Regions from separate parts of the Streptomyces sp. NPDC002845 genome, predicted to be linked through region 2. Evidence: riboswitches for the same ligand, from Rfam matches in the RefSeq annotation. Region 2 holds a riboswitch; each other region holds the start of a gene.
What was found. A riboswitch is a leader RNA that binds a small molecule or an ion and turns the genes downstream of it on or off. The one in region 2 is predicted to bind cyclic di-AMP.

Region 1: it holds a riboswitch for cyclic di-AMP, as region 2 does, so the genes downstream of both, ACWD3C_RS17695 (M23 family metallopeptidase) here and ACWD3C_RS00455 (NlpC/P60 family protein) in region 2, are expected to answer to the same signal.
Region 3: it holds a riboswitch for cyclic di-AMP, as region 2 does, so the genes downstream of both, ACWD3C_RS41025 (transglycosylase family protein) here and ACWD3C_RS00455 (NlpC/P60 family protein) in region 2, are expected to answer to the same signal.
Region 4: it holds a riboswitch for cyclic di-AMP, as region 2 does, so the genes downstream of both, ACWD3C_RS20005 (M23 family metallopeptidase) here and ACWD3C_RS00455 (NlpC/P60 family protein) in region 2, are expected to answer to the same signal.

The regions. Positions count from the first base shown of each region.
Region 1 is NZ_JBSFUU010000021.1:120,929-125,415, reverse strand. Features, by position in the region: gene ACWD3C_RS17700 (M16 family metallopeptidase) at 1-1,207, shown strand, start outside; cyclic di-AMP (ydaO/yuaA leader) riboswitch at 1,401-1,566, shown strand; gene ACWD3C_RS17695 (M23 family metallopeptidase) at 1,579-2,343, shown strand; gene ACWD3C_RS17690 (GntR family transcriptional regulator) at 2,554-3,258, shown strand; gene ACWD3C_RS17685 (HPr family phosphocarrier protein) at 3,430-3,711, opposite strand; gene ACWD3C_RS17680 (bifunctional acetate--CoA ligase family protein/GNAT family N-acetyltransferase) at 3,864-4,487, shown strand, end outside.
Region 2 is NZ_JBSFUU010000001.1:114,417-118,903, forward strand. Features, by position in the region: gene ACWD3C_RS00450 (hypothetical protein) at 1-150, shown strand, start outside; gene ACWD3C_RS00455 (NlpC/P60 family protein) at 188-1,360, opposite strand; cyclic di-AMP (ydaO/yuaA leader) riboswitch at 1,370-1,540, opposite strand; gene pcrA (DNA helicase PcrA) at 1,915-4,398, shown strand.
Region 3 is NZ_JBSFUU010000093.1:17,876-22,362, reverse strand. Features, by position in the region: gene ACWD3C_RS41035 (cytochrome P450 family protein) at 1-290, shown strand, start outside; gene ACWD3C_RS41030 (transglycosylase family protein) at 440-1,504, shown strand; cyclic di-AMP (ydaO/yuaA leader) riboswitch at 1,681-1,856, shown strand; gene ACWD3C_RS41025 (transglycosylase family protein) at 1,862-2,578, shown strand; gene eno (phosphopyruvate hydratase) at 3,032-4,321, shown strand.
Region 4 is NZ_JBSFUU010000025.1:83,653-88,139, forward strand. Features, by position in the region: gene ACWD3C_RS19995 (tyrosine-protein phosphatase) at 1-130, opposite strand, end outside; gene ACWD3C_RS20000 (alpha-galactosidase) at 312-2,384, shown strand; cyclic di-AMP (ydaO/yuaA leader) riboswitch at 2,683-2,842, shown strand; gene ACWD3C_RS20005 (M23 family metallopeptidase) at 2,847-3,863, shown strand; partial or broken gene ACWD3C_RS20010 (DUF6250 domain-containing protein) at 4,030-4,224, shown strand; gene ACWD3C_RS20015 (SGNH/GDSL hydrolase family protein) at 4,366-4,487, shown strand, end outside.

The DNA.
Region 1 (4,487 bases), on a different contig from region 2:
GCCCGCGGGCCTCGACGGCGTCGCCACGATCATGGCCCGTGCCTTCTCCGAAGGCACCGACAAGCACTCCGCCGAGGAGTTCGCCGCCGAGCTGGAGCGCTGCGGCGCCACCCTCGACTCGCACGCCGACCACCCCGGCGTACGCCTGTCCCTCGAAGTGCCCGCGTCGCGGCTCCCGAAGGGGCTCGGTCTGCTCGCCGACGCTCTGAGGGCACCCGCGTTCGAGGACAGCGAGGTCGAACGCCTCGTACGGAACCGGCTGGACGAGATCCCGCACGAGACCGCCAACCCGGCCCGCCGTGCCGCCAAGGAGCTCTCCAGGCAGCTGTTCCCGGCGACCTCGCGCATGTCGCGCCCGCGCCAGGGCACCGAGGAGACGGTGTCGGCCATCGACTCGGCGGCCGTGCGCGCCTTCTACGAGAAGCACGTACGCCCCGCCACGGCCACCGCAGTCGTCGTCGGCGACCTCACCGGCACCGACCTCGACGCGCTGCTCGGCGACACCCTGGGCGCCTGGACCGGCTCCTCGGCCGACCCGCGTCCGGTGCCGCCGGTGGCCGCGGACGACACCGGGCGCGTCGTCGTCGTCGACCGCCCGGGCGCTGTCCAGACGCAGCTGCTGATCGGCCGCGTCGGCGCCGACCGGCACGACCGGGTGTGGCCCGCCCAGGTGCTCGGCACCTACTGCCTCGGCGGCACCCTCACCTCCCGCCTGGACCGCGTCCTGCGCGAGGAAAAGGGCTACACCTACGGTGTGCGGGCGTTCGGGCAGGTGCTGCGTTCCGCGCCCGGCGGCACGGGCGCCTCGATGCTCGCCATCAGCGGCTCCGTCGACACACCGAACACCGGCCCCGCGCTCGACGACCTGTGGACCGTGCTGCGCACCCTCGCGGCCGAGGGCCTGACGGACGCTGAGCGGGACATCGCCGTGCAGAACCTCGTCGGGGTCGCGCCCCTGAAGTACGAGACCGCGGCGGCCGTCGCGAGCACGCTCGCCGACCAGGTCGAGCAGTACCTGCCGGACGACTACCAGGCGACGCTGTATCAGCAGCTCGCCGCCACCGGCACCGTGGAGGCCACCGCGGCCGCCGTGAACGCCTTCCCGGTGGACCGTCTGGTGACCGTCCTCGTCGGCGACGCCGCGCAGATCGAGGAGCCCGTCAGGGCCCTCGGCATCGGCGAAGTGACCGTCGTTCCGGCCGAGTAGAGCCGAGGTCGCGACAGGGGCCCTGGTGACGAAAGAGTCACCAGGGCCCCTGTTTGTCCGTATTGATGGAGGAGATTGCCTGAATGACCTGTGGCATGCGCTACAAAACCCTTGATCCGTTTGTCGTTTGAAAGATGGTCCACTTAGCGTCGGTCCGGCTGTTCGTCAGGCAGTGCGCCGCGCCCGCGGCACCGGACAGTCATCGCCGAGTCCCCGTACGGCGCGAGCCAGGGGAGCCGGGGACCCAACCGCAGTCCCTGGGGTGAATCGGACGCCCTTCACGAAGTGAAGGGTCTCCGTAGGAGACCTTCCTGCTCCGAACCCGTCAGCTAACCCGGTAGGCGAGAGGGAGGGAAAGGATCAGCCACTTCATGGCGTTCACCCGCGCCACCGGGAAGCACCGCGGTCCCGGCCGTGTGAAGCGCACGACCACGAGGACCGTGGGCGTCGCCGCACTCACCAGCACCGGCGTTATCGGCACCCTGGCCGCCCCGGCGCTCGCCGCGGAGACCTCCGCCGAGCAGACCGGACTCACCCAGATCATCGGCATCGGGGACGTGGTCGCCGAGCAGATCGAGACCCAGGCCGCCGCCCAGCAGCAGGCCGCCGAGGAGGCCGCCGCTGCGAAGCGGGCCGAGGAACTCGCGAGGAAGCGGGCCGAGGAGAAGGCCAAGGAGGAGCGCGAGGCCAAGGAGCGCGCCGCCCGCGAGGCCGAGCGCCGGCGCCTCAACTCCTACGTCGCCCCGGTCAGCGGCTCGTACGTCTCCACCGGCTACATGGCCGGCGGCGCCGTCTGGTCCTCCGGCAGCCACACCGGCGTCGACTTCCACGCCGCCTCCGGCACCCCCGTCCAGGCGGTCGGCTCCGGCACCGTCGTCGAGGCGGGCTGGGCCGGCGCATACGGCTACCAGGTCGTGATCGAGATGAACGACGGCACGTACACCCAGTACGGCCACCTGTCGTCCATCGGCGTCGGAGTCGGCCAGGCGGTCACCCCGGGCCAGCAGATCGCCCTCTCCGGGGCGACCGGCAACGTCACCGGCGCGCACCTGCACTTCGAGGCCCGCACCACGCCAGAGTACGGCTCGGACATCGACCCCGTCGCGTACCTGCGCTCGCACGGCGTGAACGTCTGACGACCGGCGCGCCCGGTTCCGGCGACCGGCCCGGCGACTCGCGAAGCCCCGGCTCACCGAGCCGGGGCTTTCGCCGTCGCCGCGCACCTCTTGTCCAAAAAATATCCATGGATTCCGGCCCGCCATCGGAAATTCCGGCTCTCTGCAATAGAGTCACTCGAACACACGTCAATCATCGACGTTTCACGGGGATTAAGGCGGAGGTCGGTCATGCGTATTCCGGCGCACTCGGTATGCACGGCGATCCGTGATGACATCGTCGCGGGTGTCTACGAGCGCGGCAGCCGGCTCACCGAGGAACTGCTCGCGCGCCGCTACGGCGTCTCGCGCGTCCCCGTGCGCGAGGCCCTGCGCACGCTGGAGGCCGAGGGCTTCGTCGTCACCCGCAGGCACGCGGGCGCGTGCGTCGCGGAGCCCACCGAGCAGGAGGCCTCCGACCTGCTGGAGATGCGCATGCTGCTGGAGCCGCTCGGCGCCGTGCGCGCCGCCCAGCGTCGCACCGAGGCCCATCTCAAGGTGCTGCGCGGCCTGGTGAGGCTGGGTCAGGAGCGGGCCAGGCGGGGCAACAGCGAGGATCTGCGCTCCCTGGGCGGCTGGTTCCACGAGACGCTCGCCCAGGCCTCCGGCAGCCCCGCCCTGACCTCGACGCTCTCCCAGCTGCGGCACAAGATCGCCTGGATGTACGCCGTCGAGGCGCCCGCCAACCCCGTGGAGTCCTGGGCGGAGCACGGCGGGATCGTCGACGCCGTCGCGCGCGGCGACAGCGAGCGGGCCAGGGCGATCACGGCCCTGCACACCGAGCGCGCGACCGCCGCGCACCGGCTCCGCTTTCCTGCTGGGCCCGGCGGTCCGGATCGCGTCGAGCGCGTGAGGACTTCGCAACATCCCGTAAACATGACGAGCCTGCGGCATTAACACAGAAGCCGTATACAAAGAGGGTGTAATTCGCGGGGGATTATTTCTGCTGCCCGAGATACGGAAATGCGACAGAAATGTGAAGGGCCCGCCCGATAATTCGGACGAGCCCTTCGGTGTGTGCGTGACGCTTTTGACGTCACCCTGACCGCGGAACGGTCGGAGGGTTCCTCAGACGGTCTCGGGAAGTTCTTCGAGTCCCTCGGAAACCAGCTTCGCCAGACGGTCGAGCGCGGCGTCCGCGCCCTCGGCGTCGGAGGCGAGGACGATCTCCTGGCCACCCTGGGCGCCGAGGCCCAGGACCGCCAGCATGGAGGCCGCGTTGACGGGGTTGCCGTCGGCCTTGGCGATCGTCACGGGGATGCCGGAGGCCGTGGCGGCCCGGACGAAGATGGAGGCGGGGCGGGCGTGGAGACCCTCGGCCCAGCCGACGTTGACGCGGCGCTCAGCCATGTGATGCTGCCCTTCGGTGTTCAGGTTGTCTAGACCAGTTTCCCATATCGTGAAGCGTCGCCGGGTCGGGCCCACGGCCTGACCGCGCCCCGGCTTGCGTTCCCCAAGACTGCCTCGCGCCGCTGTCGTACGCGAGCCTTACGCTGGGGCCCATGCAGACCTCGTCGGACCGGCACGAGTACCCCGCCCACTGGGAGGCCGACGTGGTGCTGCGTGACGGCGGCACCGCACGCATCCGGCCCATCACCGTCGATGACGCCGAGCGCCTCGTCAGCTTCTACGAGCAGGTCTCGGACGAGTCGAAGTACTACCGCTTCTTCGCGCCCTACCCTCGCCTGTCCGCCAAGGACGTCCACCGCTTCACGCACCACGACTTTGTGGACCGGGTGGGACTCGCGGCCACGGTCGGCGGCGAGTTCATCGCAACCGTACGCTATGACCGGATTGACTCCGACGGCATGCCCGCCTCCGCGCCGGCCGACGAGGCCGAGGTCGCCTTCCTCGTCCAGGACGCCCACCAGGGCCGTGGTGTCGCCTCCGCCCTCCTGGAACACATCGCGGCCGTCGCCCGCGAGCGCGGCATCCGCCGCTTCGCCGCCGAGGTGCTGCCCGCCAACGCCAAGATGATCAAGGTGTTCACGGACGCGGGGTACCAGCAGAAGCGCAGCTTCGAGGACGGTGTCGTACGCCTGGAGTTCGGCCTGGAGCCCACCGACCGCTCGCTCGCAGTGCAGCGCGCGCGTGAGCAACGCGCCGAGGCGCGGTCCGTGCAGCGG
Region 2 (4,487 bases):
GTCAAGGTCGGAGTGAAGCTGGCGCTGCTGGTCGTGATCCTCGGGCTCGTGTATGTGAAACGGGACGAGGAGAAGGTGGACAAGGGCCTGTTCGGGCTGGTGGGGCTGCTGACCACGGCCAACGTCTTCATCGCGGTGATGTGGACCTGAGGAGGGCAGCCCCCGGAGCGCCTACGCCCGTCTCACGTCACGCCGGCCGCACCACGCTGTGGATCGACGACTCCCCGTCGTAGAAGATCGACTCCTCGCGGACGTACGTGCCGGGCTTGGGTGCGTGGATCATCATGCCGTTGCCGATGTAGAGGCCGACGTGGCTGATGTCGTCGTAGAAGAAGACCAGGTCACCGGGGGTGATGTCGGCGAGGGAGACCGTGGTGCCCGCCTTGACCTGGTCCCAGGTGGTGCGCGGGAGGTCGACGCCGGCGGCCTTCCAGGTGGCCTGGGTGAGGCCGGAGCAGTCGTAGGAGTCGGGGCCGGTGGCGCCCCAGACGTACGGCTTGCCGATCTGGGCGCGGGCGAAGGCGAGGGCCTTGGCGGCCTTGGTGGCGTAGGTGGGGTCCTCCGCCACGGTGCTGGTGGAGGCGCTGGGTTCCGTTGAAGTCGAAGCCGAGCCGCTGGGAGCGCTGGTGGTCTCCTGCTGCTCGGTCTGGGCGGCCTGCGCCGCCGCCTGCTGCTCCGCGAGCTCCTGCGCCTTGCGCTCGGCCTCCTCCTGCTGCTTCCGCTCGATCGCCGCGAGGCGGGCCTTCTCCTCGGCGGTGAGCTCCGAGAGCAGTTCGCGGGCCGCGGTGAGCTTCGCCTGGACGGTGGCCTTGGTGGTCTTGAGCGTGCTCTGCGACTCGGTGAGCGTTTCGAGGCTCTCGGTCGCCTCCTGCCGCTTCTCCTCGGTCTCGGCCTGCTGCGTGATGTACTCGTCGACGGTCTCCTTCTGACGCTCGGTCAGACGATCCATCAGCTGGTTCTGGTCGAAGTAGTCCTGGGGACTGTCGGCCAGCAGGAAGGTCGCCGTGCCGGAGTCGGCCGCGCCGGTGCGGTACTGGGCGGCGGCGAACGAACCCAGCTTCTCCCGCGCCTCGTTGAGCTTCTCCGTGCGCTGGGCGACGTCGTCCAGGAGGGTGTCGACGCGCTCCTTCTGCTTGGTCGTCTTCTCCTTGACCGCGTTGTACTTCTCGGTGGCCGACCCGGCCTGGCGGTAAAGGTCGCCGACCTTCTTCTCGACCTCTTCGAGGCTCGGCTTGTCGTCGGTCGAGGGAGCGGCGTCGGCCGTCTGCGAGAGCAGGGCCACGGAGGTGAGGGCGGCCGTCGCGAGGGCGGGGGTGCGTATGCCTGTGCGGGCAGGACGCGGCTTTCGGTGCGGCGCCATGGCGCAGCGACTCCTTCCGTTGTCCGCCTACCGAGTTAGCTGTCGGGTTCGGGCGCGTGCTTCGGAAGGTTTGCCCTACGACTCCTGCCGCGGACGGCAGCCGAGTCGATTCACCCCAAGGTCGGTGGGTCCCCGGCTCCGGCTGCCACGCGGGCGCACCGGACTCAGCGGAGGCAGTACGGCCCGGCGACGTTCGCCGGTGGGGGTCGTACGGCCTGTTTAGCACGCTAGCCAACTCGTGTGGCCCCTGGGAAGGTTGATGTTCGATATGCCCGATACGTTTTCGTGACCTTATCTTGAAGCGGTGGCGGCCGCGGCCGGTTCTGGATGGTCTAGGAATGTTTGTAGGGTTTTGTGATGTTCGCCCCAATCTGGCAGTGGGCTCAGGTGGCTTGGTTGCGGACCGCGACAGTGTGACGCTTGAGGGTGAGAGGCGCCCGGGGCGGCCGACTCTGGAGGATCCCCCGCCGCTGAGCGCCGCCCCGCAAGGAAAAGCGGCCGGATTCCCAGGGTGGCGGCGGGGTGTCAGTGGAGCAGCCTAGACTCGGAGAGCGATGAGCAGCCTCTTTGACGACAGCTTCCTGGCGGACCTCAAGGCCCCGCGGGCCCACGAGGAAGAACCCCCGCCGCCGCCCGAGGACGATCACGTACCGGAGCCGGTTCCGGACGATCTGTTCGGCGGGAAGTTCGACGTGCCGCCGGACCGGGACGCCTACTACCGCGACGGCGCCCCACGCCCCGCCATCGACGCGGCGGCGCTCCTGGAGGGGCTGAACGACAACCAGCGCGCGGCCGTCGCGCACTCCGACTCGCCTCTGCTCATCGTGGCCGGCGCCGGCTCCGGCAAGACCCGTGTGCTCACCCACCGCATCGCGTACCTGCTGGCCGAGCGGAACGTGCACCCGGGGCAGATCCTCGCCATCACCTTCACCAACAAGGCCGCGGGTGAGATGAAGGAGCGCGTCGAGCAGCTCGTCGGCCCGCGCGCGAACGCGATGTGGGTGATGACCTTCCACAGCGCGTGCGTGCGCATCCTGCGGAGGGAAAGCAAGAAGCTCGGCTTCACCTCGTCCTTCTCCATCTACGACGCCGCCGACAGCAAGCGCCTGATGGCCCTGGTCTGCCGCGACCTGGACCTCGACCCCAAGCGCTTCCCGCCCAAGTCCTTCAGCGCCAAGATCTCGAACCTGAAGAACGAGCTGATCGACGAGGAGGACTTCGCCGCCCAGGCCTCCGACGGCTTCGAGAAGACCCTCGCCCAGGCGTACGCGCTCTACCAGTCGCGCCTGCGCGAGGCCAACGCGCTCGACTTCGACGACCTGATCATGACGACGGTCAACCTGCTCCGCGCCTTCCCGGACGTCGCCGAGCACTACCGCCGCCGCTTCCGGCACGTCCTGGTCGACGAGTACCAGGACACGAACCACGCGCAGTACGCCCTCGTGCGGGAACTGGTCGGCACCTCCGAGCACCCCGTAGACGTCCCGCCCAGCGAGCACGACGTCCCGCCCGCCGAGCTGTGCGTCGTGGGTGACGCCGACCAGTCGATCTACGCCTTCCGGGGCGCGACGATTCGCAACATCCTCCAGTTCGAGGAGGACTACCCGGACGCGACGACGATCCTGCTGGAGCAGAACTACCGCTCCACGCAGACGATCCTCTCCGCCGCCAACGCCGTCATCGAGCGCAACGAGTCCCGCCGCCCCAAGAACCTGTGGACCAACGCCGGCGCGGGCGCCCGGATCACCGGCTATGTCGCCGACACCGAGCACGACGAGGCCCAGTTCGTCGCCGACGAGATAGACCGCCTGACGGACGCGGGCGAGGCGAAGGCCAAGGACGTCGCCGTCTTCTACCGTACGAACGCCCAGTCCCGTGTCTTCGAAGAGGTCTTCATCCGCGTCGGCCTGCCCTACAAGGTCGTCGGCGGCGTCCGCTTCTACGAGCGCAAGGAGGTCCGGGACGTCCTGGCGTACCTGCGGGTGCTGGCGAACCCGGAGGACTCGGTCCCGATGCGCCGCATCCTCAATGTGCCCAAGCGGGGCATCGGCGAGCGCGCCGAGGCGATGATCGACGCCCTGGCCCAGCGGGAGAAGATCAGCTTCACGCAGGCGCTCCGGCGCGTCGACGAGGCGTACGGCATGGCCGCGCGCTCCACGAACGCCGTCAAGCGGTTCAACACGCTGATGGAGGACCTCCGTACGATCGTCGAGTCCGGCGCGGGCCCGGCGACCGTCCTGGAGGCGGTCCTCGAACGCACCGGCTATCTGGCCGAGTTGCAGGCCTCGACCGACCCGCAGGACGAGACCCGTATCGAGAACCTTCAGGAACTCGCCGCCGTGGCCCTGGAGTTCGAACAGGAGCGCGGGGAGGGCGAGGCGGGCACGCTCTCCGACTTCCTGGAGCAGGTGGCCCTGGTCGCCGACTCCGACCAGATCCCCGACGAGGAGGAGGACGGCGCGGGCGTCATCACGCTGATGACCCTCCACACCGCCAAGGGTCTCGAGTTCCCGGTGGTCTTCCTGACGGGCATGGAGGACGGAGTCTTCCCGCACATGCGCGCCCTCGGCCAGACCAAGGAACTGGAGGAGGAGCGGCGGCTCGCGTACGTGGGCATCACGCGCGCGCGGGAGCGGCTCTACCTCACCCGGTCGGCGATGCGCAGCGCGTGGGGCCAGCCCTCGTACAACCCGCCGTCGCGCTTCCTGGAGGAGATCCCGGCGGCACACCTGGAGTGGAAGCGGACGGGGGCCACCGCCCCGGTCTCGTCGGGCCCGGCGTCGGGCGTGGCCGCCTCGCTGTCGTCCTCCCGCTCCCGCTCGTCGGCCTCGGGCGCGTCCGGCTTCGCGACCCGGCGCACCAATGAGAAGCCGGTGGTGTCCCTGGCCGTCGGCGACCGCGTCACCCACGACCAGTTCGGCCTCGGCACCGTCGTCGCCGTCAAGGGCACGGGTGCGAACGCCGAGGCGACGATCGACTTCGGGGACACCAAGCCGAAGCGGCTGCTGCTGCGGTACGCGCCGGTGGAGAAGCTCTAGGCGCTCCGCTGGGAGTGCGGTGATGCAACTGCGGGCCGGTGGGGGCTGGTCGCGCCCACGCGGCGGAGCCGCATATCGACACAGCCCCG
Region 3 (4,487 bases), on a different contig from region 2:
CTGCCGCCGACCGTGACCCGGCCCGTTTCGCCGACCCCGACACCCTCGACCTCGCCCGCCGCGACAACCAGCACCTCGGCTACGGCCACGGCATCCACTACTGCCTCGGCGCGCCCCTCGCCCGGCTGGAGGGGCAGACCGCGCTCGCCGCGCTCCTCACCCGGCTCCCCGATCTGCAACTGGCGGTGGATCCGGCCGATTTGAGATGGCGGGGAGGTCTCATCATGCGTGGACTACGCACGTTGCCTGTTGAGTTCACGCCCCGTGGCCAACCGCTCTCACCTGCGTAAAGGTGACACGCCTTCAATTCTGTGATCTTCACGTGATCTGCGCTGCATTAACTTGTGACAAGTGATCGGCTGCCGATACGTTCACCATCAGTGGGGCGGTGTGTCACACCCGCCGCGCTGGCCACTGCTGTCGCGTGAAAGGCAACCGCATGCTCTCCGGGAACGGTCGTCACCGTCGCCCCCGTCAGGCTCCGGCCCTCCTCGTAGCGGCGGGAGTCACCGGGTCCGCCATCGCGATCCCACTGCTCGGCGCCACCGGTGCGAGCGCGGCCAGCGGGGCGACCTGGGACCAGGTCGCGGAGTGCGAGAGCGGGGGAGCCTGGAGCGCCAACACCGGCAACGGGTACTACGGCGGACTCCAGTTGTCGCAGGAGAACTGGGAGAAGTACGGCGGCCGCGAGTACGCGGAGCGCGCCGACCAGGCCAGCCGTTCCCAGCAGATAGCCGTCGCCGAGAGAATCCTCGCCGACCAGGGCGTCGGCGTCTGGGCCTCCTGCGGCCTGCTCACCGGCCTCGGCAGGGACTCCGGCTCCGCCGACGTAGACACCGGGGTCGTGGGTGACGGCCAGTCCGGTTCATCTGACTCGTCCGACTCATCCGGTACTCCTGATTCATCCGGTATTTCTGGTTCGTCCGACGCTTCCGACCCGTCCGGTACCTCTGACTCATCCGGTACCTCCGACCCGTCCCCGGATGTCGCCGAAGGTTCCACCAAGGCCGACACCGGACTGGTCGACACCGGCGAGAGCACCTCACAGGACTCCGACAGCTCGGCCACAGGCGACACCGGGAGTGGCGCTTCCGGCAACTCCCAACAGGGCGCCGACTCTTCGACCGGCGGCGACGGCGAGGAGAGCGCCGAAACCGGCACCGAAACCGAAGTCGAAGCCGACACCGAAACCACCGGCACCGGCCGCCACCGCGGCGACAGTGCCGACGAGAGCGCCGACGAGGGCGCGACCGGCGGCCGTATCGACGACGGTCGTACCGGCACCCCCTCTGGCCGTCACGCCTCCCGCGAGGCGCCGGACGACGGCTCGTACGTCGTCCGTACCGGGGACACCCTGTGGGCGATCGCCGACTCCCTTGGCGTCGAAGGCGGATGGTCCGTGCTGTACGCAGACAACAGGGGGACGGTCGGTGCTGACCCGAACCACATCATGCCCGGTCAGACCCTGGAGCTCGGGGTCGAATCGGGCGAAAAGCAGCGGTAGTTCGCGTCATGCTTCGCACCGAATGCCCGTTTTGATCTCGGTGGGAGATGAATCACAGAAGCCCTGATCCTTTTTGAAATTCGGCGAATCGCGTGTTTACGGTCGTGACTGCTCGCCACAGCGGGCTCCTGCGGTCGTCACGCCGAATCCTGCCAACGGCCGCACGGGAACAGTCGTCGCGTCAAGCGCCGTAGGCAGGAGCGGGGGACCCAAGGTAAGTGCCGGGCCCGGCAGTTGATGCCGGAACCGGCTCGGGGTGAAGCCGTGCGGAAGCGAAAGCGATCCGCGCGGCCGGGCAACTCAACCGGCCCGAACCCGACAGCTCACCTCGTAGGCGTCGGTGAGGGGATCGCAAACATGCTGCACTCTTGCAAGGGCAAGCACCGTCGTCCGTCCAAGGCCAGCCGCCTCGTCGCGCTCGCCGGTGTCACCGGCGCCGCCATCGCCGCCCCGCTGATGGCCGCCGGCAGCGCCTCCGCCGCCACCGCCTCCGAGTGGGACGCGGTCGCGCAGTGCGAGTCCGGCGGCAACTGGTCCATCAACACCGGCAACGGGTACTACGGCGGCCTGCAGTTCTCGGCCTCGACCTGGGCCGGGTACGGCGGCACCCAGTACGCCGCCACCGCGGACCAGGCCACCAAGGCCCAGCAGATAGAGATCGCCGAGAAGGTCCTCGCGGGCCAGGGCAAGGGCGCCTGGCCGACCTGCGGCACGGGTCTGTCCAGCGCCGCGTACGACGGCGGCGCGAGCACCGGCACCGAAAGCTCCGCCAACAACTCCGGTTCCAGCTCCTCCGGTTCCAGCTCTTCGGGTTCCAGCTCCTCCGAGCAGGGCACCCAGGAGCAGGAGACCCGCGCCTCGCGTTCCTCCGAGCGGGCCACCGTCGAGACTCCGACCGGCAAGACGGTCAAGAAGGGCGACGGCGAGTACGAGGTCGTCTCCGGCGACACCCTCAGCGGCATCGCCGCCGAGAACGACGTCGAGGGTGGCTGGCAGAAGCTCTTCCAGCTGAACAAGGACATCATCGACGACGCCGACTTCATCTACCCGGGCCAGCAGCTGCACCTCGGCTGAAGCCGAAGCTGAAGCTGGGGCTGAAGCCGAACCAAGGCTGAGGCCGAGGCCGGCGGCCACTCCGGTTCGACAGGAGACTCATACGACTCTCAGTTGAACCAAAGGATCCTCACATCCGTGGTCCTCATACTGGAGGCCTCGTGAGGGTCACCCCCGTCCCCACGGGCTCCCCGCCCCGGTGCGTACTCCCCCGTACGCACCGGGGCGGGGCTTTTTCATCGCCACCTTCTTCGCCGCCCTTCGTCACCTTCATCCGGCACCTTCATCGCGACCTTCTCCGTCTCCCCACTTTTCTTCGCCACCCCTCTTTGTTCCGTTCGGGAACAATAGGTGCCGTCAGTCCTTGTCCACGGGACGGTCGGTCGGCTGGCCTATGTCCCGGAGGCGGTTAGGCTCTAGTCGCAAGGCCTTGCGCCCCGCACTCTCAGCGTCACATCCAAGAAGGAGATGCTCGTGCCGTCCATCGACGTCGTCGTAGCCCGGGAAATCCTGGACTCCCGAGGCAACCCCACGGTCGAGGTCGAGGTCGGCCTCGACGACGGCAGCACGGGTCGTGCCGCCGTTCCGTCCGGCGCTTCCACCGGCGCCTTCGAGGCCATCGAGCTCCGCGACGGTGACTCCAACCGCTACCTCGGCAAGGGCGTCGAGAAGGCCGTCCTCGCCGTCATCGAGCAGATCGGCCCGGAGCTGGTCGGCTACGACGCCACCGAGCAGCGCCTGATCGACCAGGCGATGTTCGACCTGGACGCCACCGACAACAAGGGCTCCCTCGGCGCCAACGCCATCCTCGGCGTCTCGCTCGCCGTCGCCCACGCCGCCTCCGAGGCCAGCGACCTCCCCCTCTTCCGCTACCTGGGCGGCCCGAACGCGCACCTGCTGCCGGTGCCGATGATGAACATCCTGAACGGCGGCTCGCACGCCGACTCCAACGTGGACATCCAGGAGTTCATGATCGCCCCGATCGGCGCGGAGTCTTTCTCCGAGGCCCTACGCTGGGGCGCCGAGGTCTACCACACCCTGAAGAAGGTCCTGAAGAGCAAGGGCCTGGCCACCGGCCTCGGCGACGAGGGCGGCTTCGCCCCGAACCTCGGCTCCAACCGCGAGGCCCTCGACCTCATCCTTGAGGCCGTCAAGGAGGCCGGCTACACCCCCGGCGAGCAGATCGCCCTCGCGCTCGACGTCGCCGCGTCCGAGTTCTACAAGGACGGCTCCTACGTCTTCGAGGGCAAGAACCGCACGGCCGCCGAGATGACGGAGTACTACGCGGAGCTGGTGGAGGCCTACCCGCTCGTCTCCATCGAGGACCCGCTGTTCGAGGACGACTGGGACGGCTGGAAGATCATCACCGAGAAGCTCGGCGACAAGGTCCAGCTCGTCGGCGACGACCTGTTCGTCACCAACCCGGAGCGCCTGGCCCGCGGCATCGAGGAGAAGTCCGCGAACGCCCTGCTGGTCAAGGTCAACCAGATCGGCTCGCTGACCGAGACCCTGGACGCCGTCGAGCTCGCCCAGCGCAACGGCTTCAAGTGCATGATGTCCCACCGCTCCGGCGAGACCGAGGACGTCACCATCGCCGACCTCGCAGTCGCCACCAACTGCGGCCAGATCAAGACGGGCGCCCCGGCCCGCTCCGAGCGCGTCGCCAAGTACAACCAGCTGCTGCGTATCGAGGAGATCCTCGACGACGCGGCGGTGTACGCGGGCCGCTCGGCCTTCCCGCGGTTTCGCTCTGCGAACCGTTAAGCACAGCGCTCTGCGAACCGTTAAGCACAGCAAGGGCTGACGGCAGCGGCGACAGCGGTCGCAACAGCGGCAGGAACAGCAGTAGGAAGCGTCGTACGTACGTCCCCGTACTCGGTCCCGTACCGTGTCCGGGGACGTACGCGCGTATGACGGGGCGTGTGACGGC
Region 4 (4,487 bases), on a different contig from region 2:
CCAGATGACCGCTGCGGAACAGCACCCCGTGCCGAACCCGCCGTCCGTCGACCGTCGGCAGTCCGCCCACATCGCGGAAGTTGCGCACACCGGTCAGCTCGGGCTCGGTCGACGGGATCTGCTGCGTCACGAAGGGCTCCTCGCATTCGGCCGTCGGCGCCGATCGTCGACGGGGCGCGCACTCGACGATACGACATCGATGCCCACGGCAATGAGTTGTCCACAGGCGTTTGCCTGCGAACCGCCGCGCCCCTGATGATGTTGGGGGCTGATCAGACCTGATCGCACCTGTTCGAATATGTGAGGGCTTGATGTTGGAAATCGGCGGAGACGGCCGCACCTGGCTTCTCTCGGGGCCCACCAGCAGCTACGCGCTGCGTCTCACCGAGGCCGATGAGCTGCTGCACCTGCACTGGGGCCCGCGCATCGCCCTCGTCGACGCCGAGGCGCTCGCCACCCTGCCGTTGCGGGGTTCCTCGGCCTTCGAGTCCCCGCTCGACGGGCACGAGGAGTACCCCGTCGAGGGCGGCAACCGCTTCGTACGGCCCGCTCTCTCCGTACGGACCGACGAGCGGCGCGGCACCGAGTGGACCTTCGCGGGGTACGAGGCCGAGGACGACGAGCTGCGGCTGCGGTTCGCCGACGACGGGCTCGGCATCACCCTGCACTACCGGATGCGCGACGACGTCGTCGAACGCCGGGTGACCCTCACCAACGAAGGGACGGCCGCGGTGGAGCTGCTGCGCGCCGACTCCGCGACCTGGACGCTGCCGCCGCGCGAGGGCTGGCGGCTCTCCCAGCTGCACGGGCGCTGGGCGGCCGAGTCCCGGCTCGTGCGCACCGACCTCACCTACGGTGAGAAGGTCATCGGCAGCCGGCGCGGGCACACCGGGCACCAGCACCTGCCATGGGTCGCGCTCGACACCGAGGCGACCGAGGAGAGCGGCGAGGTCTTCGGGTGCGCGCTCGGCTGGTCGGGCTCCTGGCGGATCGCCGTGGCCCAACTCCCCGACGCGGGCGTGCAGATCACCGGCGGCGCCGGATACGACGACTCGGGCCTGCTGCGGCTCGGCGCCGGGGAGACGTTCACCACCCCCGTCTTCGCGGGGCTGTGGAGCGACGGCGGGTACGGCGGGGCGAGCCGGGCCTGGCACGCGTACCAGCGCGCGTACGTCATCCCGGACGCGGACCAGGACCGGCCGGTGCTGTTCAACTCCTGGGAGGCCACCACTTTCGACATCTCCGAGGACCAGCAGCGGGCGCTGGCGCGGCGGGCCGCGGACATGGGCGTCGAGCTGTTCGTGGTCGACGACGGCTGGTTCGGGGCGCGCACGAGCGACCGGGCGGGGCTCGGTGACTGGACGCCCAACCCCGACCGCTTCCCGTCCGGGCTGGGGCCGCTCGCCGACGACGTGCACGCGCTCGGCATGCAGTTCGGCATCTGGGTCGAGCCCGAGATGGTCAACGCGGACAGCGACCTGTACCGGGCGCATCCCGACTGGGCGCAGTTCCAGCAGGGGCGCCGGCGGACCGAGATGCGTAACCAGCTCGTACTCAACCTCGCGCGCGAGGACGTTCAGGAGTACCTGTGGGAGCAACTCCACGGGCTGCTCTCCAGCGCGCCCATCGACTACGTGAAGTGGGACTTCAACCGCTGCTTCACGGACGCGGGCTGGCCCGGTGAGCCGTACCCGCAGAAGCTGTGGGTCGAGCACGTGCACGCCTTCTACGGTCTCCTCGACCGGCTGCGGGCCGCGCACCCGGGGGTCGCCTTCGAGTCCTGCTCGGGCGGTGGCGGCCGGATCGACCTGGGAGTCATGGCGCGTACGGACCAGGTGTGGACCTCCGACAACACGGACCCGCTCGACCGGCTCGCCATCCAGCACGGCTTCAGCCAGCTCCACCCGGCGCGGGTCATGGCGGCCTGGGTCACCGACAGCCCGAACACGCAGCTCAACGACCGGGTCAGCTCGCTGCGGTTCCGGTTCGTGAGCGCCATGGCCGGGGTGCTCGGCGTCGGCGGCGACCTCACCGAGTGGAGCGAGGAGGAGCTCGCCGAGGCCCGGGACTGGGTGCGGCTCTACAAGGAGATCCGGCCGGTCGTACAGCGCGGCGACCTCTACCGGCTCAGCCCGCCGGCCGGCGGGCTGAGCGCGGTGCAGTACGTCCTCGGCGACGAGGTCGTCGTCCTCGCCTGGCTCCAGGCCCAGCACTACGGAGAGCCGGTCGCCCCGCTCCGGCTGCGCGGCCTCGACCCGACGGAAGCGTACGAGTGCCGCGAAACGGGCGAAGTGCACCGAGGTGCGGTGCTGTTGCATCACGGGTTGCGGACGGGGCTGCGTGGTGACTTTGATGCGGCAGTTATCCGCCTGCGTCGCATCTGAGCGTTCTGCCCGAAATGGAGCCTGAATTCCAACTGGCCCTGGAATAAACCGCACTGAGTCGATGCCGGGTGACCAGGGTCATATTCGTGACCGTGCGTGGCCGCCATGCTCACGTAATTTGTGCGCGCTTTCAGGGTGGTTAGGAAAAGGTAAAGATCGCTCATTTACGGAGGGTGACCGTGAATAGGCGCATGGATCACAGAAGGAGACGCACAGGAAATCCCAATGGTTGTCCCGAGTGGCACAAGTCGCTTACGTTCTGCCTCAATCCGGACGGACGCCCAATCCTGCCGCCGACCGGAGCCGCAGACCGACCCTGAACGGCAGGAGCGGGGGACCCACAGGTATGACGCCTGTTCCGGTCTCCGGAACGGCTAGGGGTTAAGTCGTGCGCAAGCACGGCCGGGCATCTCCAGTCCGCACCCGACAGCTCACCTCGCAGGCGCCGGAGAGGAATTCGTCATGCCCGCGAAGGGTAAGCACCGCCGTCCGAAGTCCCAGCGTTTCACCCGCTCGATCGCCGTTGCCGGAACCGGCGGCGCCGCGCTCGCCCTTCCGCTGATCGGGGCCACCGGAGCCAATGCCGCCACTCCGGCGGCCGCGGTTTCCCAGAGCACGACCTCGGTTTCGCAGAAGGCCGCCACCGAGAAGTCGGCGACGCCCCGGAAGGCCGCGGAGAGCGCCGCCGAGAAGCCCGCCGCCACGAAGAAGGCGTCCACGCGGACCTATTCGGTGAGGGCCGGTGACTACCTCTCGAAGATCGCCGTGGAGCAGGACGTCAACGGCGGCTGGAAGAAGCTCTACTCGGACAACCGTGAGGCGATCGGCGCCGACCCGTCGCTGATCCACCCGGGCCTGAAGCTCACGCTCGGCGGCAAGGCCCCCTCCACTGGCGGTGGCGCGCCGACCGGGACCACCCGGTCGTCGAACACGTCGAGCGAGGCGAAGGCCGAGTCCAACGCCGGTTCCGAGGCCGAGGCCGAGTCCAAGGCCAAGTCCTCCTCGTCGGAGAAGGCCGAGGAGCCGACCTCCCCCACGTCGACCACTCAGACCGCCGACACCGTCGGCGCCTCGGGCTTCGGCCTCCCCCTTCAGGGAGCCACCGTGGGCACCGCCTACAAGACCGCGGGCAGCATGTGGTCCAGCGGTTACCACACCGGCGTCGACTTCGCGGCCCCGACCGGCACCAGCCTGAAGGCCGTCGGCGCGGGCGCCGTCGTCTCGGCGGGCTGGGGTGGCGCGTACGGCAATCAGGTCGTCATCAGGCTCGCCGACGGCTACTACGCCCAGTACGCCCACCTGTCCTCGATCTCCGTCTCGGCGGGCCAGTCCGTGTCCGCGGGCCAGCAGGTCGGCCTCTCCGGCGCGACCGGCAACGTCACCGGGCCGCACCTGCACTTCGAGATCCGTACGACCCCGGACTACGGCTCCGACCTCGACCCGCTGGCGTACCTGCGGTCGAAGGGCGTCACCATCTGACGTTCACCTCGCTCCGAAGGCCGGACCCCACGATCCCCGGGGTCCGGCCTTCGGCGTTTCCGCGTGGCCCCGAGGGGTGGAAGAGGGAAGGAGCGCGGACAAGTCCGGGCCGATCCTTGGGCAGAGCCCGTATGCGGCGCCACTGGCTGTGACGCATGTGCCGACAACCGAGCCGTTGCTCGTCGCGAACGAGCCGCACCGCGTCCGGATCGTCTCGGACGGCTCGACCGTCCAGTGGTGGAACAACGGACGGCTGGTCTTCGACCACGTGGACCAGGAGCCTTGCACGAGTGGGCACTTCGCCTTCCGGACGGTGTGGAGCCATTTCCGGATCACGGGCTTCCGGGTCTGGCGCAGTTGACGGCCGTATTCCAAGTTGGCCAAGACTTGACGAGTGGCCTATCTCACCGCGCGTCAACCCTTTCCTACGGTCGCGTAGCTCACACCCAAAGGTGAATCATGTTCCGATGTGGCAGACGATTCGAAGAATGACAGCAGATCAGTGATCGGGTCGTACGTGGCGGTGGGGGACAGCTTCACCGAGGGCGTCGGCGACCCCGGCCCCGACGGGGCGTTCGTCGGCTGGGCCGACCGGTTCGCGGTGCTCCTCGCCGACCGGCGGCC